3 regions of the Lysinibacillus sp. NPDC094403 genome follow, and region 3 is predicted to be linked to each of the others. Evidence: riboswitches for the same ligand, from Rfam matches in the RefSeq annotation. Region 3 holds a riboswitch; each other region holds the start of a gene.
The links. Region 3 has a riboswitch for thiamine pyrophosphate ahead of thiT (energy-coupled thiamine transporter ThiT). Riboswitches for the same ligand answer to the same signal wherever they lie in the genome.
Positions count from the first base shown of each region.

Region 1: linked by a shared signal. The riboswitch ahead of ACQKMV_RS05860 (ABC transporter substrate-binding protein) and the one ahead of thiT (energy-coupled thiamine transporter ThiT) in region 3 are both predicted to bind thiamine pyrophosphate.
Region 2: linked by a shared signal. The riboswitch ahead of thiW (energy coupling factor transporter S component ThiW) and the one ahead of thiT (energy-coupled thiamine transporter ThiT) in region 3 are both predicted to bind thiamine pyrophosphate.

Region 1 is NZ_JBNNTL010000002.1:326,019-329,300, forward strand. Features, by position in the region: gene ACQKMV_RS05850 (MFS transporter) at 1-528, opposite strand, end outside; gene ACQKMV_RS05855 (TetR/AcrR family transcriptional regulator) at 592-1,200, opposite strand; TPP riboswitch at 1,476-1,586, shown strand; gene ACQKMV_RS05860 (ABC transporter substrate-binding protein) at 1,754-2,758, shown strand; gene ACQKMV_RS05865 (thiamine-binding protein) at 2,760-3,050, shown strand; gene ACQKMV_RS05870 (ABC transporter permease) at 3,050-3,282, shown strand, end outside.
Region 2 is NZ_JBNNTL010000001.1:424,878-428,159, forward strand. Features, by position in the region: gene ACQKMV_RS01845 (hypothetical protein) at 1-246, shown strand, start outside; gene ACQKMV_RS01850 (EVE domain-containing protein) at 263-709, shown strand; gene thiW (energy coupling factor transporter S component ThiW) at 791-1,291, opposite strand; TPP riboswitch at 1,462-1,569, opposite strand; gene ACQKMV_RS01860 (MFS transporter) at 1,638-2,834, opposite strand; gene ACQKMV_RS01865 (LuxE family acyl-protein synthetase) at 3,245-3,282, shown strand, end outside.
Region 3 is NZ_JBNNTL010000013.1:52,619-55,900, forward strand. Features, by position in the region: gene ACQKMV_RS17415 (DUF4871 domain-containing protein) at 1-419, opposite strand, end outside; gene thiT (energy-coupled thiamine transporter ThiT) at 628-1,188, opposite strand; TPP riboswitch at 1,316-1,423, opposite strand; gene ACQKMV_RS17425 (DUF4870 domain-containing protein) at 1,548-1,883, shown strand; gene ACQKMV_RS17430 (SbcC/MukB-like Walker B domain-containing protein) at 2,090-3,282, opposite strand, start outside.

The DNA.
Region 1 (3,282 bases), on a different contig from region 3:
CAAAGAGATGAGTGATATCCCAATAAATAGCTCAAATAAGTAATTTTTAAAAAGAAATGCTCCAATAATTCCTCCAATTGCAGTTGATAAATTCCCCAACCAGTAGCTAATTGTAAATACGAGCTTTCTCGATTCGGAATTAGTAACATCAATCATCATAGCTTGTGCGGCAGGCTGAAACATTCCTCCACAAAACATATTGATGATGAAGAATGCTGCAGAAATATAAGGAAGGTTAAACCAAGGTGAATTACAAAGTGCTATAAACAGATAAGAAAGCAAAATCCCAATTTCAGCATAAAACATTATTTTTTTTCGCCCAATTTTATCTGAAACATGCCCTCCGATAAACCCTCCAATGACACCACTAATCACTATTACTATAAGAATAATAGCCGTTTTAGTAGCTCCGATATTTTGAGTAAAATAAATTGCCAGAAAAGGGATAACAGCCATAGAAATAAGGCCGCCTAGAAATTGCATGGCTAGGCGAAGTTTGATGTTAGGATGGATATCTCTCAATTTCATATAATCACTCCAATTTAATAATATATTGTCTACTGCTGTTGGTCGGGCAAAGGGGGAGGTGGCTTATTTATTTGAGATTGGTCCAAATAATCTCAGAGCTTGTCTCGATATATTCTTCTGCATGACGTTTGTATATTCATCAATAAATGTTAAACGCATTCCGTTTAAGATGGATAAGTATGACTCAGCAATTAATGAAGGTGATTCTTCATAAAAGTACCCAAGCCTTTGACCTTCTTTAATAACCGAATAAATACTGTCTATGAATACTTTTACGAAATCATCTAGTTCCTTAAAAAGCTTTGGGAAACGATCAGGTCTTGCAAGAATCTGCTGAATAAGACGTAAGTATTCACTTCTCGTTGAAAAAAGTTGTATATGGCAATCTATCATTTCCTTCACAACTTCAAGAGGCTCACCTTTAAAATGTTCTTCTATCTCCATAAAATAAGGTTTGATTTCTTCCAGTGGCTCCAAAATAGCTACTTCATAAAGTGCTTCTTTTGAATCAAAATATGTAAATACGGTACCAAAGCTAACACCAGCTTCTTTTGCTATGTCAGCAACTTTTGTCTCGGCAAATCCATTCACACTATATAATTTAATGGCGGCGTTTAGGATAGTAGATCTTTTTCTCTTCTTTTTTTCATCATTAGTAAGTATAGTTTTCATTTAAACATTCCTTTCATAATAAATGATTGATTAATCAATCAAATTTTATTGTAATTTGTTACCATTGTCAATATAACGAAAGAATTTTTTGTATTTTTAGTTATTAATTACTTTAAAAGCATGAGGCCTCAGTTACAGTGGTGATTTTTTACCTTGCTTTCTTTAAGGAACGTTTTACAAATGAGGCTGTGAAATAATAATTCAGCGCTAACGATAAACAGCCCCTTGTCAATTCCGGATTGATATGGGTATAATAATCACGAAAAGTTCATATGGAAAGAATGTAGGGGGGCTGGTAGTTGCCAGCTGAGATTGTGTCCGATAGACGCTGACCCTTTGAACCTGATTTGGCTCGTACCAGCGTAGGGAACATCTATTCAAAAAAAGAAAGTTTTTGATACTGTTTACAAAACGTCTGGGAGGAATCCTAGGCGTTTTTTTATGTTTTTGTAGTATGTGTAAACCTAGGATACATACAAATTGGAATACGCTTTCTTCTGGTTATAACATTCGTTCATGAACACTTTCACATTACTTACTGGGAGGATTCAACATGAAAAAATGGTTATTTATTCTGATGGCTGCACTTATAACATTAGTCGGCTGTAGCAAAAAAGAGGAGACAAAGGATAAAAACGATGCGAATGCATTAAAAAAGGTATCGGTGGTTCTCGATTGGACACCGAACACAAATCATACAGGTTTATATGTAGCGAAAAAGCTTGGCTACTTTAAGGAACAAGGCTTAGATGTTGATATTTTATTACCTGGTGAAACGGGTGCTGACCAGCTTGTAGCTTCTGGGAAGGCACAGTTTGGCGTAAGTTATCAGGAAGGGATTACACAGGCACGTGTGCAAGATGTACCTTTAGTATCGATTGCAGCGATTATTCAGCATAATACTTCTGGCTTCGCATCTATTGCATCAAAAGGCATTAAGTCTCCAAAGGATTTTGAAGGTAAAACATACGGTGGTTGGGGTGCACCACTTGAAAAAGCTGTCCTACAATCACTTATGCAAACACAAAATGCGGATATTAATAAGTTAGATATTGTCAATGCAGGCGATTTAGATTTCTTCACAATGATGAAAAAAGATATTGATTTTGCGTGGATTTATTATGCATGGACAGGTATCGAAGCAGAACTTCGTGGCGAAAAGCTGAACATGCTATATTTAACAGATTATAGTGATCAGTTAGATTATTACACACCTGTACTAGCTACAAATGAAAAAATGATTAAGGATGACCCTGAGACAGTAAAAGCATTTGTCGCTGCTGCAGCAAAGGGCTATGAATATGCGATAAAACATCCAAATGAGGCAGCTGATATTTTACTAGAAGCGGTACCTGATTTAGATAAAAACCTTGTGCATAAAAGTCAGGAATGGCTAGCGGATAAGTATCAAGATGACGCTGCACAATGGGGCGAGCAAAAGTTAACTGTCTGGGAAAACTACGCGAAATGGATGACAGACAACAAAGTATTAGAAGGCGAATTTAACGCAAAACAAGCATTTACAAACGACTTTTTACCGAAAAAGGAGACGAAGTAGTATGGCAAACTCATTAATTAGTGTACAAATTATCCCGAAAACTGAAAAATATGAAGATGTGATCCCATTTGTTGATGCAGCGATTGCGGTTATCGACGCTTCAGGGGTTAAATACGAAGTTCATCCATTAGAAACGACAATGGAGGGTGAGCTATCGACTTTGCTACAAATCATCGAAAAAATGAATGACAAGATGATTGAGATTGGTGCTATCAATGTCATTACGCAAGTGAAAATTTTATATCAGCCATCAGGTATTACAATGGATACATTAACGGAGAAATACCAGTGATGAAACAGGCTTTCAAACAAGGGAGGACGATAATTTTTATCGTCTTCCTCTTATTCATATGGGAACTAATTGTCCGATTTGCTGATATTCCGCGTTGGCTTGTGCCCGCACCAAGTGCCATTTTGATGGAGGGATTTCAATCGTATGAGACGTTTGTGCCACATGCTTTAGCGACTGTACAATTAGCACTTCTAGGTCTTGCCATTGGGATATTATGTGGGCTAACGGTTGC
Region 2 (3,282 bases), on a different contig from region 3:
GACCAGGGAGAATTAAAAGATTTTAAAGGTGAAATATTTAAAGGAAGAAAAGAAATACAGAACTTTTACATGTCACCTATGCCGAAAGGATTTAAGTTAACTATCCAAACTATTGAAGGCGATGATATAGAATGTGTTGCTATCATTACGACTACTTGGGATGGTTTGCCAAACCCAGTGATTTTGGAAGAAAAATTGATTCTTGAAAATGGAAAAATAAAATCGTTTACGATGATCCCTAAATAAAAGGAGAGCTCTTCCTATGACTGAAAGAGACACAAAATATTGGATTGGCGTGGTATCTCTTACTCATGTGCAAAAAGGGGTTGAGGGTGGATTCGGCCAACTATGCCATGGCAAAGAAAGACCTTTGAAACGAATGAAAAAAGGAGACTGGATTATATATTATTCTCCTAAAAAAAGTCTTGATGATAATGAGCCTGTAAGAGCATTTACCGCAATTGGAAGAATAAAAGACGAGCGAATATACGAGTTCCAAATGGCAGAAAATTTTATTCCTTTTAGAAGAGATATAGACTTCTATAAAGAGGCAAAGGCAGTACCAATAAAAAGGATCTTAGATTATTTAGAATTTGTAGAAGATAAATCGAAGTATGGTTATAAATTCAGGTTTGGTCATTTTGAAATAAGCAAAAAAGACTTTTTATTAATTGCGCATGAAATGGGATTACCATTGAAGTATGGGTGAATTTGTTTGGAACAAAAAACGTTACTTTCTTTATTAATTGCCATTAAAGGAAGTAACGTTTTTCAATTGCTGTAAATCAAGCTATTTAGGCGTAGTGTTAAGGTTAGTTACAAATACTGTTTTACGCAAATTGCTGGCAACGACAAAGCCTAAGATAGCACCAATAGTACTTGAGGTTAAAAAGGCTGGCATGAAAAATAAAGCAGCAACGGATGTCCCCATTAATAAATGTGCGTAAGGTACTGCAATAAGTGAGGCAATAATACCAGTCCCAAACATTTCACCGACACCTGCTAGCCATTGCTTGCCGCTGTATTTATAGGCGAGAGATGCACATATAGCACCAATTACACTACCGGGTATAGCTAGTAATGAGCCTGTGCCTGTTAAAATACGAATGATTGCTGTGACAAAGGCGACCATAACAGTAGGCAATGGTCCAAGAATGATAGCGCCAATAACATTAATGGCATGTTGTACAGGGTAGGCACGCGCAATTCCCGTTGGTATTGAAACGAAGGTAGAACCTGCTACGGCAATTGCTACTAATAAGGCCATGATTGTTAATTTTCGAATTGACATAATTTCCACTCCTTTGAAATGTGAATTTTATAGGTTATCGCCGGTAGCTAGGGAGTTCCGCCGCAAAAAGCGAGAGAACCGCCGCTAAACATGTGAGTTCCGCCGCTAGAGCGTGAAAAAGCCGCTTCCTAAAAACAATAGGAAGCGGCCCTGCATTTTTACATATTAAAAAGCAAGTGTCGCCACTTCCCTCCGCTAGTGTGAACTAGATCAGGTTCAAAGGGTCCGTATATCACCATATACGTCTCAGCCTTTTAAAGACTCCCCTAGTGGTAAGTAAATTTATTTATTAATTTTTCTCCTAATAATGTAGCATAATACCAAAAATAGTCAATAACTTTTCTGGCTATTCTGTATCAGGATGCATAAGGTGTGGTGCTTTTTTCCTTGTCCAAATAAGGGCAAGGAAGAAGCAAGCCATTAAAACAATAGACCCGAATATATAAGGACTGTTCATGTTCCAATCGAATAATATACCTGCTAAAGCTGGACCAATCATATTACCAAGACTCATATACGCATTATTCAGACCAGCTGCAAAGCCTTGTTCATTTTCAGCAAGCTTTGAAATCAGTGTGTTGACAGCTGGGCGAATCAATGTCGTTGCTGTAGAGAAGATTGTCGCAACAATTAAAATAAGTGCAAAACCAGATGCGAATAATATTAAGAAAATCGAAACGGCTGCAATAAATAAATTGACTAACACTACTTTCATTTCGCCGAAGCGATTAAACAGCGGTGTAATAACAAACATCTGTACAACAACACCAAAAGCGCCACCCACAACTAATATAATGGCGATATCAGTAGGTGTGTAATTAAACTTGTCTGTCACAAATAATGATAATGTTGTTTGGAAGTTAGCAATTCCGAATGAGAATACAAGCATGATAATTAGCATGACAAAATAAGGCATTCGGACTGAACGGGCCATCTGCTTAGCAAGATTATCCCGCTTTTGCGCTTTTTTCGTTGTGTTTGGTTTTGTAGCAGGCAGTAAAAAGAACGATAAAATAGCTGCTAAGATAGCTGCACATCCAGCAGTATAAAATGGAAAATGCAAACTAACTTTTGAGAGGAATCCACCGATACCTGGTCCAATCATAAACCCAAAGGACATTGCTGCCCCTAGCATACCCATACCTTTTCCTCGTTCCTCATACGTTGTGACATCTGCCACAAAAGCCATGATAGGAGGTGCCACAAATGCAGAGCCGAGGCCACCTAAAAAGCGTGCCAAGAAGAGCATCCACACATCTGTAGAAAGCCCGAAACCAATTTGTGCAAGTCCTGTTACGATAAGTCCGAAAATAATGAGATTTTTTCGACCATATTGATCCGAAAGATTCCCAGCAATTGGAGAAAATACGAATTGTGCTAAGGCGAACGTTGCAATCAACATGCCAAGTACTTGTCCTGCAGCACCAAATAGTTTTAAATACTCAGGCATGACAGGAATAATAATTCCGATACTCCCCATTGCGATAAACATATTAAACATTAAAATATACAAAGCCGCCTTATTAGACTTCTGCTGGGTCATCGAATACCCCCTTTTCTAATCAAATATAGTACAGTCTATCACAAAGAAAAATGGTTTGCTATTAGTTTGGATTACAAGAAATAGTGGACCAATGGTTTATTCTAAAACTAATAAATGATAAATATTTTGCAATAATAATTAAGTATTCAATTAGTAAATTCCACAAGTTTTTTGTGGAATTTACTTTTTTTCTTGTAGTGAATTAGGGGTTACATCATTTGTTCTTATGTTAATCTTTTTATATCAACTGTATTACGAAAATTGCGATGATTAGCAATTTATATATGGTTGATGTTCCTTTAATAATTCCTTTAATAATTCCTGTAATAACGGCTAATTACTGATCTAAATGAAGCGATCATAAGCCGAAAATCCGATTGAAGTTGATATTAAAAAGGAGAGAAAATGAAATGGTAACTATTCGTGCAGCAATGGAAAATTTAGAAAA
Region 3 (3,282 bases):
GATGGGATATGGGAATCGGCAAAGTTATTAGGGCTAATGGAAGTATTGGAATATTGCCATACTGTATCATCGCCAGATACCAACACGGGATGTTCTTTCCCTTCTTTGTCAATTCCAACTACTTTAAAATCACCACTGATACTATCTTTATCTCCCCAAAAATGCCACATATACTTATTTGCTTTATTAGCAATAATCTTTTCTTCTACTGCTTCATCTTTTTTACCCGAACCGACCAAAAAACCAACTTTCCCTTCTTCGCCAATCAATAAATACTCACCTTCTGTCCCATCACCCAAAGTAACGGGCAATGAAAAAGTAGAACTTACCTCACGAGTTTCTTTTTTATCAATATTGTTACAACCGACAAGTGTCATTAAGAATTGCATAGAAATCAACATAATCATTTTGTTCCTCATATTTATCCCCCTCTTACCAACCAGACATTCCCTTTCATTTAGTAATTTTGTTAAATTCTTCTTAGATGAACGATATTCTATAGTACTACTTCAACATTCTTATAAATATCCCTTCTTCTTCAACTAACCTGTATCGTTAGTTGAATAGCAACAATCTTTTCGCAAAAGCAAAACAAAAAACCCTCCACTAATGTGAAGGGCATACTAATTATGATTTGCGTTGCATTAATTGAGGTGCTGCCGTAAATAGCAGAACACCAACAATTGCTGTTAAAATCGTTGCTGGTAGCATATATGTTCCATTATAAATGATTGAATAAATCCACGCATTTTGGTCGCCAGCATACTCTGCGAAAAATACAGCGCCCCCAATGGTATGTGTTGCATAACGTAAGAAGCCTGCTAATACAGTTCCTAAAATAATATAAAGCGCCATTTTCTTTTTGTTTAAATCTTTAGCAGCCTCTAGCACAGGTTGACGAACAACGGCCGCCAATCCCACAACTGTAAAGGCAACACCATAATCGAGTATGCCTTGAAGCCAATGCACAATAGTGGCACCAAACATTGTTTGCATAACACCAATGAGTAAACCCGTTGTCATGCCTGGAATAAGTCCCCAGCGAAATGCTATTAATATTATTGGCACCATCACTAGACTAACAGAGCCACCTTGTGCCCATACTTTAAAAGAAACCTGATCTAGCACAAGACCAATCGCTGCAAATATCGCAATCTCCACAAGCATTAAAAGTTTTTTATTGTCCATAAGTATTCTCTCCTTTGTTCCGATGTAGGATACAAGAGCAGGAATAGAAATCAGTTGGCAAATATGTCCCTATCTGGCATCAATAAAATAAAAACGATGCCAGGACAGAGCCTCACATCGTAAAAGTGTCGGTTTCTATCCACATCCCTACGCAAGTGTTAACTTACAGGTTCGAAGAGTCAAGGCATTACGTGCCCAGTCTCAGCTGACATCATCAGCTCCCCTTGTGGTCGTTACATCTTAATTTATTTGAACAACCTCATTTTACTCAAACACTGTTACGATTACAACCTCTTCTACATTATTTTTTGAAACTTTGCTGTTTTTCATGCGTAAATATAAAAAAAGGAGGTACTACTATGGAGAACCAAAAAATTTTATCTGCCTTTAGTTATCTCAGTATTTTATTCGCACCTTTTATTGTGCCATTAGTCGTTTACTTTGTTACAAAAGATAGCGACGTAAAGAGTCACTCTATTCGAGCACTAATATCACATTTAATCCCAGTAGCATTCGGAATTATATTATTTGTCGTCTTTGTCTTCTCAACTTTATCATTCAACACCAATTTCGACCCTGATTCAGGTAGTAATACGTTTCTTATCATTTGGTTTGCTTCATTCGCAATTTACTTACTCGTTTCAATTGGAATCGTTATTTGGAATATTATCCAAGCTGTTCGCGTTATCCGATAAGTTTCATTTCAACCTTGAACAGCTAGTACTAAAAGGAGCTGTTATTTGTGAAAGTATCTAAAGTAATCAAAGTCGCAGTAAAATTAGCACCTATCGCTATCCCCATTGTAAAAAAAGTAATCGCTGCAAAGAAAGGAACAAATCCTAACGTAACTAAAAAATGAAAAAGAGGCGTATTTCCACACAATGGAAACACGCCTCTTTTTTTATTTCACTTCAAAATATGTTTGACTTTGACCGTTCATCGCTTTTTCCACATGCAACACAGCTGGCATTGTAGCTTTTAACTCTGCAACATGAGAAATGACTCCAATCATACGCCCAGAATCTTGTAAATCAATAAGCGTATCAATCGCCTTATTTAACGCTTCTTCATCGAGAGAACCAAAGCCCTCATCAATAAACATCGTTTCAATGCGGATATTACCTTGAAAACTTTGAATGACATCTGCCATACCAAGGGCAAGACTTAAAGACGCATTAAACTTTTCTCCCCCTGATAATGTTTTCACATCTCGTAATTGATCCGTATAGGCATCATACACATCTAGCCCAAGCCCACTTTGCTTGGCATGCTTTTCTAAGCGATCTGAACGTCGTAGTTCAAACTGACCGTTGGATAGATGATAAAGCCGGACATTTGCTGCCTCTGTAATTTTATCTAAATAATTAATTTGAATATAACGCTCAAAGGACAGCTTTTTCTCATTCTGCCCATTTAGCATTGCATACAGTTCCTTCACCCGTCCCGCCTCTTTTTCAAGTAAACGAATCTCCTGTTCGGTCCCCTCAACTTTTTCGATAAAGTCTGCACAAGCCTTCGCAAATCCTTCCATTTGTTGCAATACTTTAAAGGCTTCCTCATATGTGACACGAAGCATCTCTAACTTTTCTTCCATTGCCGTTAAATCTTGTTTTTCTTGCCCTTTAAGATGCTTTTCACCCTCAGCAATTTGCACCTGTAATGTGTGAATTTGTAGTGCATAATCACTGCATGCCTTCCGTAAAGCTTCTATTTGCACTATACTTCGCTTCCCAGCAGCAAATTCTTCATAGCTTTCAAAGCCTGCTTCCTTCATACTTACTGAAAATTGCTCGCGTTTTTCATCCATTTTTAGCTTTAATTCCTCAAAAGCCTGTTTCGCTATTTCTATCGCCATTCTAGTATTATTTGCTGCTTCTTTGGCAGATTGCAGGCTTTGTTGGCTGATATTCCACGCAGTTTGTAAAGCTACCTTTTGTGAACCGATATCAGCAATCGCCTGCTTCAATGCTTGTAGCGTCGTAAGATTTTCTGGAATATGCTTTTGCTGCTCCTCCACAATTGCTTGTTGCTTAGTCAATTCCTTCGTCTTCTCAGCTAAGTATTGCTCTAGTTTTATTTGCTTTTCTTGTAGCT